3 regions of the Paenibacillus sp. J22P169 genome follow, and region 1 is predicted to be linked to each of the others. Evidence: predicted binding sites of a transcription regulator. Region 1 holds the regulator's gene; each other region holds the start of a gene.
What was found. The regulator LexA, encoded in region 1, represses DNA repair genes until DNA is damaged. The targets are predictions, from matches to a motif close to CGAACATATGTTCG.

Region 1 (4,288 bases):
TATGCTTGCGGCTGGTTTGGATGGCATTAAGAACAAAATGCAACTTCCTCCGCCAACAGATCGCAACATCTATGTGATGACAGAAGAAGAGCGTGAAGCCGAAGGTATTCCTAGCTTACCTCTTAACTTGAAACAAGCACTAGACGAGTTGCTTCGTGATGATGTTGTTTGCGATACACTTGGGGAACATGCTCTAGCTCATTTCTATGAGTTGAAAGAAATTGAGTGGGACATGTACCGCACACAAGTTCACCAATGGGAAAGAGATCAGTATCTGTCTCTGTACTAGAATTAACGAAACCCTTGACGCTCTTGGCGTTGAGGGTTTTTCTCTTATGGAGCAGCCTATCATTGCCAATCCCTCATGGGGTACGGTATCATAGAGATGGGTTTTACTTGACAACTAGATACTACTTTAAGCTTATCAATCTCAATTATGTGAGTTGATGGGCTTTTTAACGCGAAGGAGACGAATTGAACTATGGACAATTTCAATAGTAATTTAGAAAAGTATGCAGAGTTAGTGATTCGAATTGGGGTCAATTTGAATAAAGGTCAGGATTTGTTGGTGGAAGCGCCAATTGAGACCCTTGACTTAACAAGGCTTATCGTGCAGAAGGCTTATGAAGCAGGTGCGAATTATGTGCACGTGCACTGGCAAGATGATGTCGTTACACGCAGTAAATTTGATCATGCGCAAGATGAGTCGATGGACTATTACCCAGAGTGGTACACGACGATGTTAGAACGTTTTGTGGAGAATGGCGGAGCGTTGTTGAACATTAAGGTGCCGAATCCGAATCTGTACGATGGTATTGATGCTAGTTTAATTTCGCGGGCATCGAAAGCGGCATCAACGGCGAGAGCAAAATATCAACACTATGTTAGAACGGGTGAGTTCAGCTGGTGTTTAATTAAAGCTCCTACAGAAGCTTGGGCGAATATGGTGTATGCGGATCTACCAGAAGAGCAACGAATTCCAGCGATGTGGGATGCTATTTTCACATTCAATCGTGTTTATGAAGAAGATCCCGTTGCGGCATGGCAGGCACATTTGGATACATTGAAGGCTACGCATAGCTTGTTGAATGAAAGAAGCTATAAAGCGCTGCGCTATAGAGCGACGGGAACGGATCTACGTGTTGAGTTGCCTGAAGGACATATTTGGCTGGGCGGGGATAATGAGAACGCTCGAGGCATCCGTTATGTAGCTAATATGCCGACAGAAGAAGTGTTTACCATTCCGAACCGAACAGGTGTTAGTGGTACGGTGGCGAGTACGATGCCGTTAAATATCAATGGGGCGTTGGTGGATCGGTTTTCATTTACGTTCGAAGCTGGAAAGGTTGTAGACTTCCAGGCAGAGGTGGGTTATGACCATTTGGCACGCCTATTGGATATGGATGAAGGTGCACGATATTTAGGAGAAGTAGCACTTGTGCCGTTTGATTCTCCGATTTCCAATATCAACCGTATTTTCTATAACACAGGCATTGACGAGAATGCTTCTTGCCATTTGGCATTAGGTAGTTGCTATCCGATCAATTTGAAGGAAGGTACTACGCTGTCCAATGCGGAATTGAAAGCTCGTGGAGGGAATAGCTCGTTGATACATGTGGATTTCATGATTGGGTCTGCGGAGCTTGAGATTGATGGGGAACTAGCCGATGGGACGATCGAGCCAATCTTTCGTGCGGGAAACTGGGTATTAGCGTTTTAAAGCTAAAAAGCAAGGAACTCAAGTGTTTGAACACTTTGAGTCCTTGCTTTTTTTGATGTTTCCGTGTTCTTACATATCCCGGAACAAGCCAATGACACGACCGAGAATTGTCACATTCTTCAATAGAATGGGTTGTAGGGCAGAGTTCTCCGGTTGAAGGCGAATATGATCCTTCTCCTTGTAGAAACGCTTAACAGTAGCTTCATCATCTTCCGTCATCGCGACGACGATATCACCGTTGTTCGCTGTTTGTTGTTGTTTAACAATGACATAATCGCCATTATGAATACCAGCTTCAATCATACTGTCACCCATAATGCTAAGCATGAACACATTGTTATCGCCAACCATGCTTGAAGGAAGTGGGAAATAGTCTTCGATATTCTCAGTAGCTGTAATCGGAACACCAGCTGTTACTTTACCAATGAGGGGAACACGAGCGACGGAGACTGCGAATTGGGATTCTGCACCATCAAGCCCTAGGATTTCGATTGCACGCGGTTTAGTAGGATCTCGACGAATCATGCCTTTTTTCTCAAGACGCTCCAAATGCCCATGTACAGTGGAACTGGATGCTAGTCCAACAGCTTCGCCGATTTCTCTAACGGAAGGCGGGTAGCCCTTATCTTTCACTTCGTTCTTAATGAATTCCATTATTGCTTGTTGACGCTGCGAAATTTTACTCATAAGATATCACTCCAATACTGGGAATCATTACCCAAAGTATAACATAGAACCCGAGTTCGTACAAACATAAGTTCGAGAAATGGTTGACTCAAACATGTGTTCGTGTTATTCTAATATCAGAACAAACGTTTGGGGGATGATTTTATGTATATGGCTTATTCGCAATCTAACGCAAGAACAACACTTCAAGGTACTGCTCAAGCATCCAAAGGGATGACGACTAAACGGGGTCATGCGAAACTACTACTTCGTTTCTTGCTGATAGCAGTAATACTTGGAACTGTATTTTCGTTCGGTGCGATCGTACAAGCCTATGCAGGTGATAGTACTGTTACAATGTCTACACCAACAGCATCCGTTCAACCATCGGCGCAAACTATCCAACACGAGAAGATTGTCATTCAAAGCGGTGATACACTATGGGAAATAGCAGATTCTCACAAAAAGCCTGGAGAGAACACACGTTCTTACATCGAGAAGTTGAAAGCATTTAATCATTTGTCGAGCAGTTCTTTGCAAGAGGGACAAGTTCTATTACTTCCTTAATGAGTACATTTCTAGCTACCTATATAGATGAATGTTCGAGCCATAGACACATTAGTGTCCATGGCTCTTTACGATGTATCCTTGACAATCACAATCTCTGATGGCAAAGTAGTACTCATATTGAAATTTTGACTGGGAGGATTACAATGAGTGACAGCATGGATAAAACGATTGAGCGTATCAATGAATTAGCTCGCAAAGCGAAGACAGTTGGCTTAACAGATGCAGAGCTGGATGAGCGCAACGAGTTGAGAAAGAAATATATTGATGCATTCAGAGGTAACCTGAAAGTCCAACTGGATTCCATTAAGTTTACTGACGAAGAGAATTAAGCCTACTCATAGATACTACATTCAAAGGGGAAATGAATGATGACGTTGAAAGCTGTGCTTTTTGATTTGGATGATACCCTGTTATGGGATGACCGAAGTGTAGAAGAAGCGTTTGCAGCAACCTGTGCAGCAGCGGCGAAGCAAGTTAACGTGAATCCGGAGGAATTAGAAGCATCTGTTCGTAAAGAAGCGAGAAGTTTATACGAATCCTTCGAGACGTTCCCATTTACCAAAATGATTGGGATTAACCCATTTGAAGGGCTATGGGCTAACTTCACACAAGGTGAGGACGAAAACTTCCGCAAATTAGAGAAGCTAGCACCTGGCTATCGCACAGAATCTTGGACTAGAGGGCTTGCAGCGCTTGGAATTGAAGATCGTGAGCTTGGGTACAAGCTAGGTGAATTATTTGCCGCTGAACGTCGCAGTCGTCCTTATGTATATGAAGAAACCTTCCGTGTGTTAGATGCCTTGAAAGGCAATTACAAACTTCTTCTATTAACAAACGGTTCACCAGATTTGCAAAAAGAGAAATTAGCAGGCGTTCCTGCCATTGCTCCTTACTTCGATCACATTGTTATTTCAGGTGAATTTGGACAAGGGAAGCCAGCTGCAGCAATTTTCAAATATGCACTGGGTCTGCTTGAGATTGATGCTGAGGAAGGGATCATGATAGGGGACAAGCTAACGACAGATATTTTGGGGTCGGGAAGCATTGGGATGCGTAACATTTGGATTAATCATCACGGGCTTCAAAGTGGCGAAGAAATCGTCCCTGCTTATGAAGTAACGCGTCTTCAAGAAATTTTACCGATTATTACGAACGGTTAGTACAATAGAAAGAAAGCCCAACAGCTATTCAAGACTTCGCGGTCTGATAGGCTGATGGGCTTTTTCATATGTGGCTATTAAGCTTTGATAAAGTCAGGATCATCGATGTTGTGAGCAATCCAACCATCTTTTTCGATGAAAAGGCGAACAGCTACGATCTCACGGTTTTCCA
Region 2 (4,288 bases), on a different contig from region 1:
CTTGCCTGCGGCAGCGGCCCGGCCAGCCAGCTCGCCAGCCAGACGCTGGCGCTGGCGAGCAGGATCGGCACGCCGATGCCGCCTAAGCTGAGCCCGATCAGCTCCGTGGTGAGGCACGTGCCGATATTCGTTCCGAGAATCACGCCAAGTGTTCTCGGGAAGGACAGGACGCCGGCGCCGACGAGGCCGATGGCGATGACCGTGATTGCGGTGCTGCTTTGCAGCGCCGCTGTCAGCACGGTGCCGGTGATGAGCCCGCGTACCGGTGTGCGGGTAAACCGCTCCAGCCACAGCTGGAGGCGGGGGCCTGCCCAGGTTTGAAGCGAGGTTTCCATCAGCTTCATCCCAAGCAGGAATAAGATAAAGCCTGTAACAACAGGCAGAATAATAGCATGAATCATGAGAGGATCTCCTTTTCGTGAGCGAGTGACGTTTTCAACCAATATATGTGACCGTACAGACAAGCATGACAAGCCAGATGGTGTAGGTGAACGGTTTCACGCAAAGGATGGCTATAGAACATGGCAGTAGTATTTTTACATAAGAAACGCAAACCCCGTTTGGAGCAAGGACATCCGTGGGTGTATAAGAGTGAAATCGAGCGCACGGACGGAGATATTGTGCCTGGACAGCTTGTATCCGTTCAGAACCACCTAGGAAAATATCTAGCAACCGGCTATTACAATGAAGCTTCTCAGCTGACGGTACGTATTGTATCGTATAACCCGATTGAGGCGATGACGACTGAGTTCTTCGTCGAAAGATTTACACGTTGTTTCCTGCATCGTCAGCGTTTTGTGAAAGGAGCGCAGTCGTATCGGTTGGTATATGGGGAAGCCGATTTCCTGCCAGGGCTCATTGTTGATAAGTTCGAGAACACACTAGTTGTGCAGCTTTTGACCTTGGGGATGGACCTCTGCCGGGACAATATTGTGGAAGCGCTGGTACAAGTTATGAAGCCAGCAGGGATATATGAACGTAGTGACGTTTCCATTCGTGAATTAGAGGGCCTGAAACAGACAAAGGGGCTTCTGTACGGAGATTGTGCGAAGCATGTTGATATTTTAGAAAATGGCCTTCGCATTCGTGTTGATATTGAGGAAGGTCAGAAGACGGGTTATTTCTTCGATCAACGTGAGAATCGCGCAGCGATCGCACCGTTGATGACAGGCTGGGGACACCGCAGCGGCATCAATTTGACGGAAGTCGAAGAGGACGGCGTAACACAAATGCTGCCCGTTAATGCAAACGGCAAAGTAGTGACGTTCCCACTCTGGGACGGGGCTTCTGTATTGGAATGCTTCTCGCATACAGGGAGCTTTACGTTAAATGCTTGTCAATTCGGTGCAAAAAAAGTGACATGTCTCGATATTTCCGAGCATGCGATTGAAAGCGCGCGTACGAACGTTGCTTTGAATGGCTTCGAGGATCGCGTTGAATTCGTTGTTGCGGATGCCTTTGAATACTTGCGTACACAAGTGAAAGGCTTGGATGAGCGTAAGCTTCGCTCTTCTGCTGGTGCGGCAGGACAAGCCAAGGTAGACACTTCTAAGCCTGTTGGTACCGGTGGCCGAACTTGGGATGTTGTTATTCTCGATCCGCCTGCTTTCGCTAAGACGAAAAGTGCCGTTGAAGGAGCTTGCCGTGGCTATAAAGATATTAACTTGCACGGGATGAAACTCGTGAACGAGGGCGGATATCTTGTCACAGCTAGCTGTTCCTATCACATGCATCCTGAGTTGTTCCTAGAAACGATCCATGCAGCGGCAACGGATGCGGGGAAACTGCTACGCTTAATTGAGTTTCGTGGGGCAGGAATGGACCACCCTCGCATTCTAGGCGTAGATGAAGGACATTATTTAAAGTTTGCGATTTTTGAAGTACGAAGCAAGTAAGAGTAGGTTTTTAATTGTATCTTTGATAAGTAAGCAAAGCTGGAATTATTCTAGCTTTGCTTTTTTGTGCCGTGTTAGCGGGTTTCGGGAGAACTAGTCGATAAAATCGACTAACTCGTGTGGGATAGCAGGTATTGGAGAGCAGTCAGTCGATAAAATCGACTAATTTGTGTGCGTCAGCAGGTTTTCGAGAGCAGTTAGTCGATTAAATCGACTAACTCACGCAGAGTGTAGCCCAACGTCACTGTAGTCTTCATCACCGTTTCCACCGTAGCCACACTTTCGTCTGTCTGCTACTTCCATCAGTGGATTTTTATTTTGGACAATTAAACAAAGCCTTTCTTTCCGTTTTTCGTTTTCCATGTTACAATAACAGAATGTACGTTCGCATTATATATTTAATTTGAATCCCCCAGATCCCCCTCCATGATCTACCACGCCGACTCATCCATAGAAATATGCTAGAATAGAAAGATAGAAAACGAGAATTGCTTACGAAGCAAGCTTTCCGACGGAAAGTGTTAGGAGGCCCTAATGTCCATTCGATTCGTGCTTGGTAGAGCCGGAAGCGGCAAGAGTGAACGCTGTTTGACAGAAATGAAACAGCAGTTGGCATCGGCACCTGAAGGTGATCCGTTGATTTTGCTTGTCCCTGAACAAGCTACATTTCAAGCGGAGCACGCGCTAGTTTCAGATCCGAGTATACGCGGAATGATCCGCGCGCAAGTGTTAAGCTTTCACCGTTTAGCATGGCGCGTGATGCAAGAAGAAGGCGGCACCGCGAGGCTGCCAATTGATGATACAGGTAAGAAACTGCTGTTAACGAGCATTTTACATAAATACAAAGATAAGCTACGCCTATTCGGTCATTCTGCTGAGCAAATGGGCTTCGTTGACCGTTTGAACCAGCTTTTCACAGAAATGAAGCGCTATTGTGTGACAGCTGAACAACTAGAGACACATGAAAATAAGCGTGTGACCACACTTGGTGAACACGGCTTGCTGCGAGATAAAATGCACGATATTCAACTCGTCTACAGGCAGTTTGAGTCGGAGCTTGCCAAGCAGTATTTGGACGGTGAGGATTATTTGACGCTGCTTGCGGAGCAAGTGCCCAACTCTAGTTATTTACGCTCTGCTTCGGTGTGGATTGATGGGTTTCACGGGTTTACACCACAAGAATTCAAGGTGCTTGGTGCGCTATTCGCCGCTTGTAAGCAAGTGACGATCACGTTATGTCTGGATCGCGAATTGCAGGCAGGGGATACACCGGATGAGTTGGATTTATTTCATCCCACAGCGACGACGATGGTACGTTTACAGGAGATGATTTGGCAGCTAGGACTTGGTGCGGCTGAAGTTGTTCAGCTTGCTCACGAGCGTTCGCCGCGATACGAAGATAGTCCTGCACTTGCCTATTTAGAGCAGAATTTTGATCGTCGCATTGGTGGTGGAGCTCCTAAGTATAAGACTTCTCCAGGGGAGAATATAGCCGATCAGCTTGTCATTATGGAAGCTGTTCATCGCCGTGCAGAGGTTGAAGGTGCTGTGCGTGACATGCTGAAGTTAGTCCGCGAGCATGGCGTGCGGTGGCGTGAAATGGCCATCATGGTGCGGAATATGGAAGGCTATCAGGATCTGTTAAATATGGTACTTACGGATTATGAGATTCCTCACTTTTTCGATCAGAAGCGTTCGGTTCTACATCATCCGCTTGTAGAATTCATTCGATCTGCCCTCGAAGTTGTTCAGCATAATTGGCATTACGATGCTGTATTCCGTTGCATCAAAACAGATTTACTGCTGCCTCCGGGTGCAACATCGCAGAGGACTGAGCTGGATAAATTAGAGAATTATGTGCTTGCCTTCGGGATTCAAGGCTATCGATGGACGGACGGAAAGCCTTGGACATATCAATTTCGTGCCAACTTGGAGCAAGCGGAGGATCAGGTACAAGAACAAACAGCCGAGCTTCTAGCACTAAATACGAGTAAATCGTGGGTTGTGCGTCCATTACTTGCATTATCCAATCGTCTTGGACAAGCCCGCACGGTTAAGGCGCAGGTTGAAGCTGTTTACGAGCTATTAGTATCCGTTCAAGCACCAGAGAAGCTAGAAGCATGGACACAGCAAGCAACACGTGATGGAAAACCTGAAAAAGCTCGCGAACATGGACAAATGTGGAACAGTGTGATGGATATGCTGGATCAATTGGTGGAAACCATGGGCGATGATGAACTATCCTTGGAGATGTTTAACGGTCTTATCGAAACAGGGATGGAAAGCATGAAGCTGGGGCTAGTTCCGCCTTCGATGGATCAATTGCTGATCGGCAGTATGGATCGAACTCGCTCAAGCGGGATTCGATATGCCTATATTTTAGGAGTAAATGA
Region 3 (4,288 bases), 1.5 Mb from region 1:
ATCGACCGATTCTCGCACCAATTTCAGCACGCATGTAGTCCCTTGTCATCGTAAATCGATCTTCATGCTCACGGCACCTGTATCGGTAACGGATCATCTGATCGTCTTTCTCCTCCTCGGCAACGTGCATGTTATTCTCCAGCATATGGCGCTTAACTTTGGCTAAGTCGGCTTGCATATTTTTGGCCAGCACCTGAGCCACCTTCGAATAGAGCGTTCTTAGCATCTCGGAAGAACGCTCTACCTCACGCGCCCTTCGTATAATAATCGTATGCATGAGCGGCAGCAGAACAGATTCTCGTATAATGCTAATATCATCGGCTGTCGGGCGCTTCGTAGGAAGCGGTTTGTCATGACGTTGATTTTGAGCTGCTTCTCGATGTTGGGGCAGCATCATCCGGCTAGACTCCCACAAACCGTTATTCTGCAATTTTTTGCTCATTTATAATGACCTCCGATTTTGAGAGAACGAGTCTGCGCTTGACCGGCTGACGTCAGGGAGGACGCACGAACAATCGCCGCATTGCCGAACCGGTCCTTAATGCTGTCCGTCACTTTTTCCAGTTCTCGCGCCTTGACTTGATCTTCAAAAAGAGTGAGCTGATACGTCTCATCATCCACGAACTGGCTCAGCATCACCCCGGCCCGGCGAACTGGCATCGTATCCCAAAATTTATAGAAAAGCTGCTTCACAGCTTGAAAAACGGTACCGGTATGATTCGTTGGGTCTGGCATTTTCATCTGACGTGAGAAGCCTGTCGGTGCATCAAAGGGACTGCACATACAGCTGACAGTCACAATAGAGGCCATATAGCCTTTGCGGCGACAGTCTCGGCACACTTCCTCCGTCAGCTCCATGAGGATCGTATTCACTTCTGACGATTCCGCATAGTCCCTCGGCAGCGTCATCATATGGCCGATGGACTTCGGAGGCGTATCAAACGTCCCCGGTGTGACTGGACTGTCATCCAACCCATTTGCCGTCCGCCACATCACCTCCGCATGAATGTCCGACTGCTTTCCGAAGCGTGCGCGGAACTTCTGTTTTAACTGCGGCAGCGGCGTTCGTGCCACATCGCCAATGGTATACATGCCCAACTTGGCAAAATGAGCGGTCATCCGCGAGCCAACCCCAAACATTTTGCTGACGGGCTGCTCCCACAGGTATTCCTCGATTGCGGACGGAAGCAGTGTGAAGATGCCGCTCGCATTCTTTTTAGCCCATATATCCGTCGCTATTTTCGCTAAAATTTTATTCGAACTAATGCCTACGCGAATCTTAACACCTGTTTGTTTGAACACTTTGTGCTGCATCGTTGTCGCTATCGTCATCGCATCTCCAAAATGCGGAATACTTCCAGTTACATCCAGAAACTGTTCGTCAATACTGAAAATTTCAACGAGATCCGTAAATTCCTGATAAATTTCGGTTATTTGCAACGAAACATCAATGTAATGCTGCATCCTCGGACGCATAACAATCAGTTCAGGGCACTTTTTCAGCGCTTCCCCCAGCCTTTCAGCTGTTGATACGCCATATCCTTTGGCAACAGGGCAGGCGGCCAAAATAATGCCTGACCTTAACGCAGGGTCTCCTGCAACGGCAACTGGCTTATTCTCTAGACCTGGATGTTCGGCCTTCTCTACACTTGCATAGAAGCTCTGACAGTCCGCCAGGAAGATCGTTCGTTCCCCACCCTTGTTCCCCTTACTCATCGCAATTCCCCCCGCATATTCATCAGCATAGTCATCAGCTCAGCCTTGACCAAACTACGAAGCATCGTGAAATGGTGAATGTAACCTCGAACCTTGTACTCTACTTGAATGCCTAAAGCATTCATTTCCGTGTGAATCACCTTAATCTCTCGCTGCTTCATCTTACTTTTCAGCTGTTGTAATTCAGGATAAATAGCCATCTCAACCTCTCTGAGGTAAAAAAGTATGTGATTATAAACAATTTTATCTTTATAAACCTTAAGCTCCTCCATATCTCTTGCCAGCATGTCAAGTAAAATCGGCAACAGTGTGTATTCCTTAATCATTTGAACATCCTCTTCTGTCTCCACCTTTGAAGCACTACTCATGTTCTCACCACCATATGCGAACATATATTCGTTTTTCCATATTATATACCGAACACGTATTCGTTATGCAAGTGGTTTTTTGGATATTTTTTTACTAATAAAAGGACGAACTACAGTTAATTTCAATTATTTTACCTATTTTTACCATTTCACCAAATGTGCGAATCACCACGGACGAGTTCATGTCTCCACTCTCCGCCTCTTGTACATTGGATTTTCAACGGGAGGCGAGCGTGCGATGAAAGAAAAGCCTCTCAGGAAAAAACGCCACCAACAGAGCATCTTCCGCTCTGCAAGTGGCGTTTGCAGCGTGCACCTATCGAAACATGGACCATAATTTAATCAGATGAAACGTGTTATTAGGATCAATCTTTTGCGCGATGATAAACGTTAAAATTTGGTGCGTTTGATTCCCGCTAAGCTTCTCACCGAAAATGCCCGCGGCAAGACCAATTAAACGCGTAACCTTCGCCGTGTTTTGCAAATCTGCCTTTGTGACGCCTTGCAGCAGCATTTTGATGCGTTCCTTTACCTCAGGGTTTTTCATTTTGAACTTTACACGCTCCACGAGCGCAGGATCGATGCCATATTGCTGATAACTCATACCCGCACCTCCGATACCCGTCATGCTCCTATCCTATGAGTGAAAGTAGGCAAACTTGACTGGAGCAGCTTTATATAAGAAAAACCTATGTTGTTGGCCTTCAAATCGGACAAAACTTTGGCAGCAAAATGATCAGGCATAGACGGGAATTTCGGAAAAAATCCACTGGGCATCAAACGTTGCGTGCATTTAAATGGAAAAAGTACAGCTAAATTTGCTTTATTTCTCAATAAAAATTAAATAACTGGATTTTACGCATGTATTTAGATTGAATGTTCGAAGAAATTCTAAAAAGAACCATCTTAACTACATAATTTCCATCTAATGCGCAATTGCGGGGAGATTAACGGAAATTAACTGGAGTTTTTCCAGTTATTTCGTTTAGGGGAACGTGTATTGGGGTTCGGGTTCGGGTTCGGGTTCGAGTTCGAGTTCTCTCATCCAAACAAGACAAAAACAAAAAACAGCCACCGTACTCGGCAGCTGTCCTTTGCTTACATATACATGGCAATTAGAATTACACATATGCAATTTAATGCAATGAGCAGCGGAAAGCCAACAACGAACGATGTATGCTTCGTCTTGTGGCGCCAAACCCGCATGCCGAGCCAACCGCCTATCCCACCACCGAGAGCAGCGAGTAGAAACAGGCGTTTTTCCGGTACACGGCGACCTCCTTTTTTGGCTTGCCCTTTGTCATGTCCCATCTCAATAAACGTAATGATATTCATCAGCAATAAATAAACAAGAAAATAAGTCAAGACCGTAACACCTTCGTTCCCCTAAAATAGTGCAGCTACTTCTATCTTAAGAGGGAACACGCCAGGGGTCAACTTGTCTTCCAGACTAAGCTACTAATCTAGCACTTCGCTGTCAAAAATATGAGCCCGCTCCAAATACGCCCTCAGCGGCATAAAAGAAGCCCCCGTCCAGAAGGACGAGTCGCTGACAAGCTCGGCTGCATCATCTCGCGCCTGCTCCATGATTTCGAAATCCGCCATCATATCGGCGATGCGGAACTCCGGCAGCCCGCTCTGCTTCGTGCCGAAGAAATCCCCCGGCCCGCGCAGCTCCAGATCGCGCCGCGCAATCTCAAAGCCGTCAGTGGTCTCCGTCATCGCTTTCATGCGCTCCTTGCCGACCTCCGTTTTCGGGTCGGCGATGAGCACACAGAATGACTGGTGCTCGCCCCGCCCGACCCGGCCACGCAGCTGGTGCAGCTGCGACAGGCCGAAGCGGTCGGCGTCGTAGATCACCATCAGCGTGGCGTTCGGCACGTCCACGCCTACCTCGATCACCGTAGTCGACACGAGCGCCTCCACGGTGCCTTCCTTGAAGGCGCGCATGATCGCTTCTTTCTCTTGCGCGCTCATACGTCCATGCAGCAAACCGATCCGCATCTGCGGGAAATGCTGCTGCAGCTGAATGTGGACGTCGATCGCATTCTGCACGTCCAGCTTGTCCGACTCCTCGATGAGCGGACAAATAATATACGCCTGACGACCTGCGGCCACCTCGCGCTGAATGAAGCCGAGCACACGCTCCAGCATCGCATGCTGAACCGCGTACGTCTTGATCGGCTTACGTCCCTTCGGCAGCT

Region 2: the regulator LexA is predicted to act here: its motif matches at 2,270-2,283, upstream of addB (helicase-exonuclease AddAB subunit AddB).
Region 3: the regulator LexA is predicted to act here: its motif matches at 2,102-2,115, upstream of AC58QG_RS00770 (YhjD family protein).

Annotation. Positions count from the first base shown of each region.
Region 1 is NZ_JCAUAO010000001.1:1,628,160-1,632,447, reverse strand. Features, by position in the region: gene glnA (type I glutamate--ammonia ligase) at 1-289, shown strand, start outside; gene AC58QG_RS07715 (aminopeptidase) at 482-1,720, shown strand; gene lexA (transcriptional repressor LexA) at 1,790-2,407, opposite strand; gene AC58QG_RS07705 (LysM peptidoglycan-binding domain-containing protein) at 2,552-2,953, shown strand; gene AC58QG_RS07700 (DUF896 domain-containing protein) at 3,100-3,285, shown strand; gene AC58QG_RS07695 (HAD family hydrolase) at 3,325-4,116, shown strand; gene AC58QG_RS07690 (1,2-dihydroxy-3-keto-5-methylthiopentene dioxygenase) at 4,194-4,288, opposite strand, start outside.
Region 2 is NZ_JCAUAO010000005.1:287,137-291,424, forward strand. Features, by position in the region: gene AC58QG_RS23765 (Na/Pi cotransporter family protein) at 1-401, opposite strand, end outside; gene AC58QG_RS23770 (class I SAM-dependent rRNA methyltransferase) at 522-1,895, shown strand; gene addB (helicase-exonuclease AddAB subunit AddB) at 2,430-4,288, shown strand, end outside.
Region 3 is NZ_JCAUAO010000001.1:153,472-157,759, reverse strand. Features, by position in the region: gene AC58QG_RS00780 (YhjD family protein) at 1-442, opposite strand, end outside; gene AC58QG_RS00775 (DNA polymerase IV) at 439-1,716, opposite strand; gene AC58QG_RS00770 (YhjD family protein) at 1,713-2,084, opposite strand; gene AC58QG_RS00765 (stage VI sporulation protein F) at 2,401-2,688, opposite strand; gene AC58QG_RS00760 (DUF1294 domain-containing protein) at 3,183-3,449, opposite strand; gene recG (ATP-dependent DNA helicase RecG) at 3,543-4,288, opposite strand, start outside.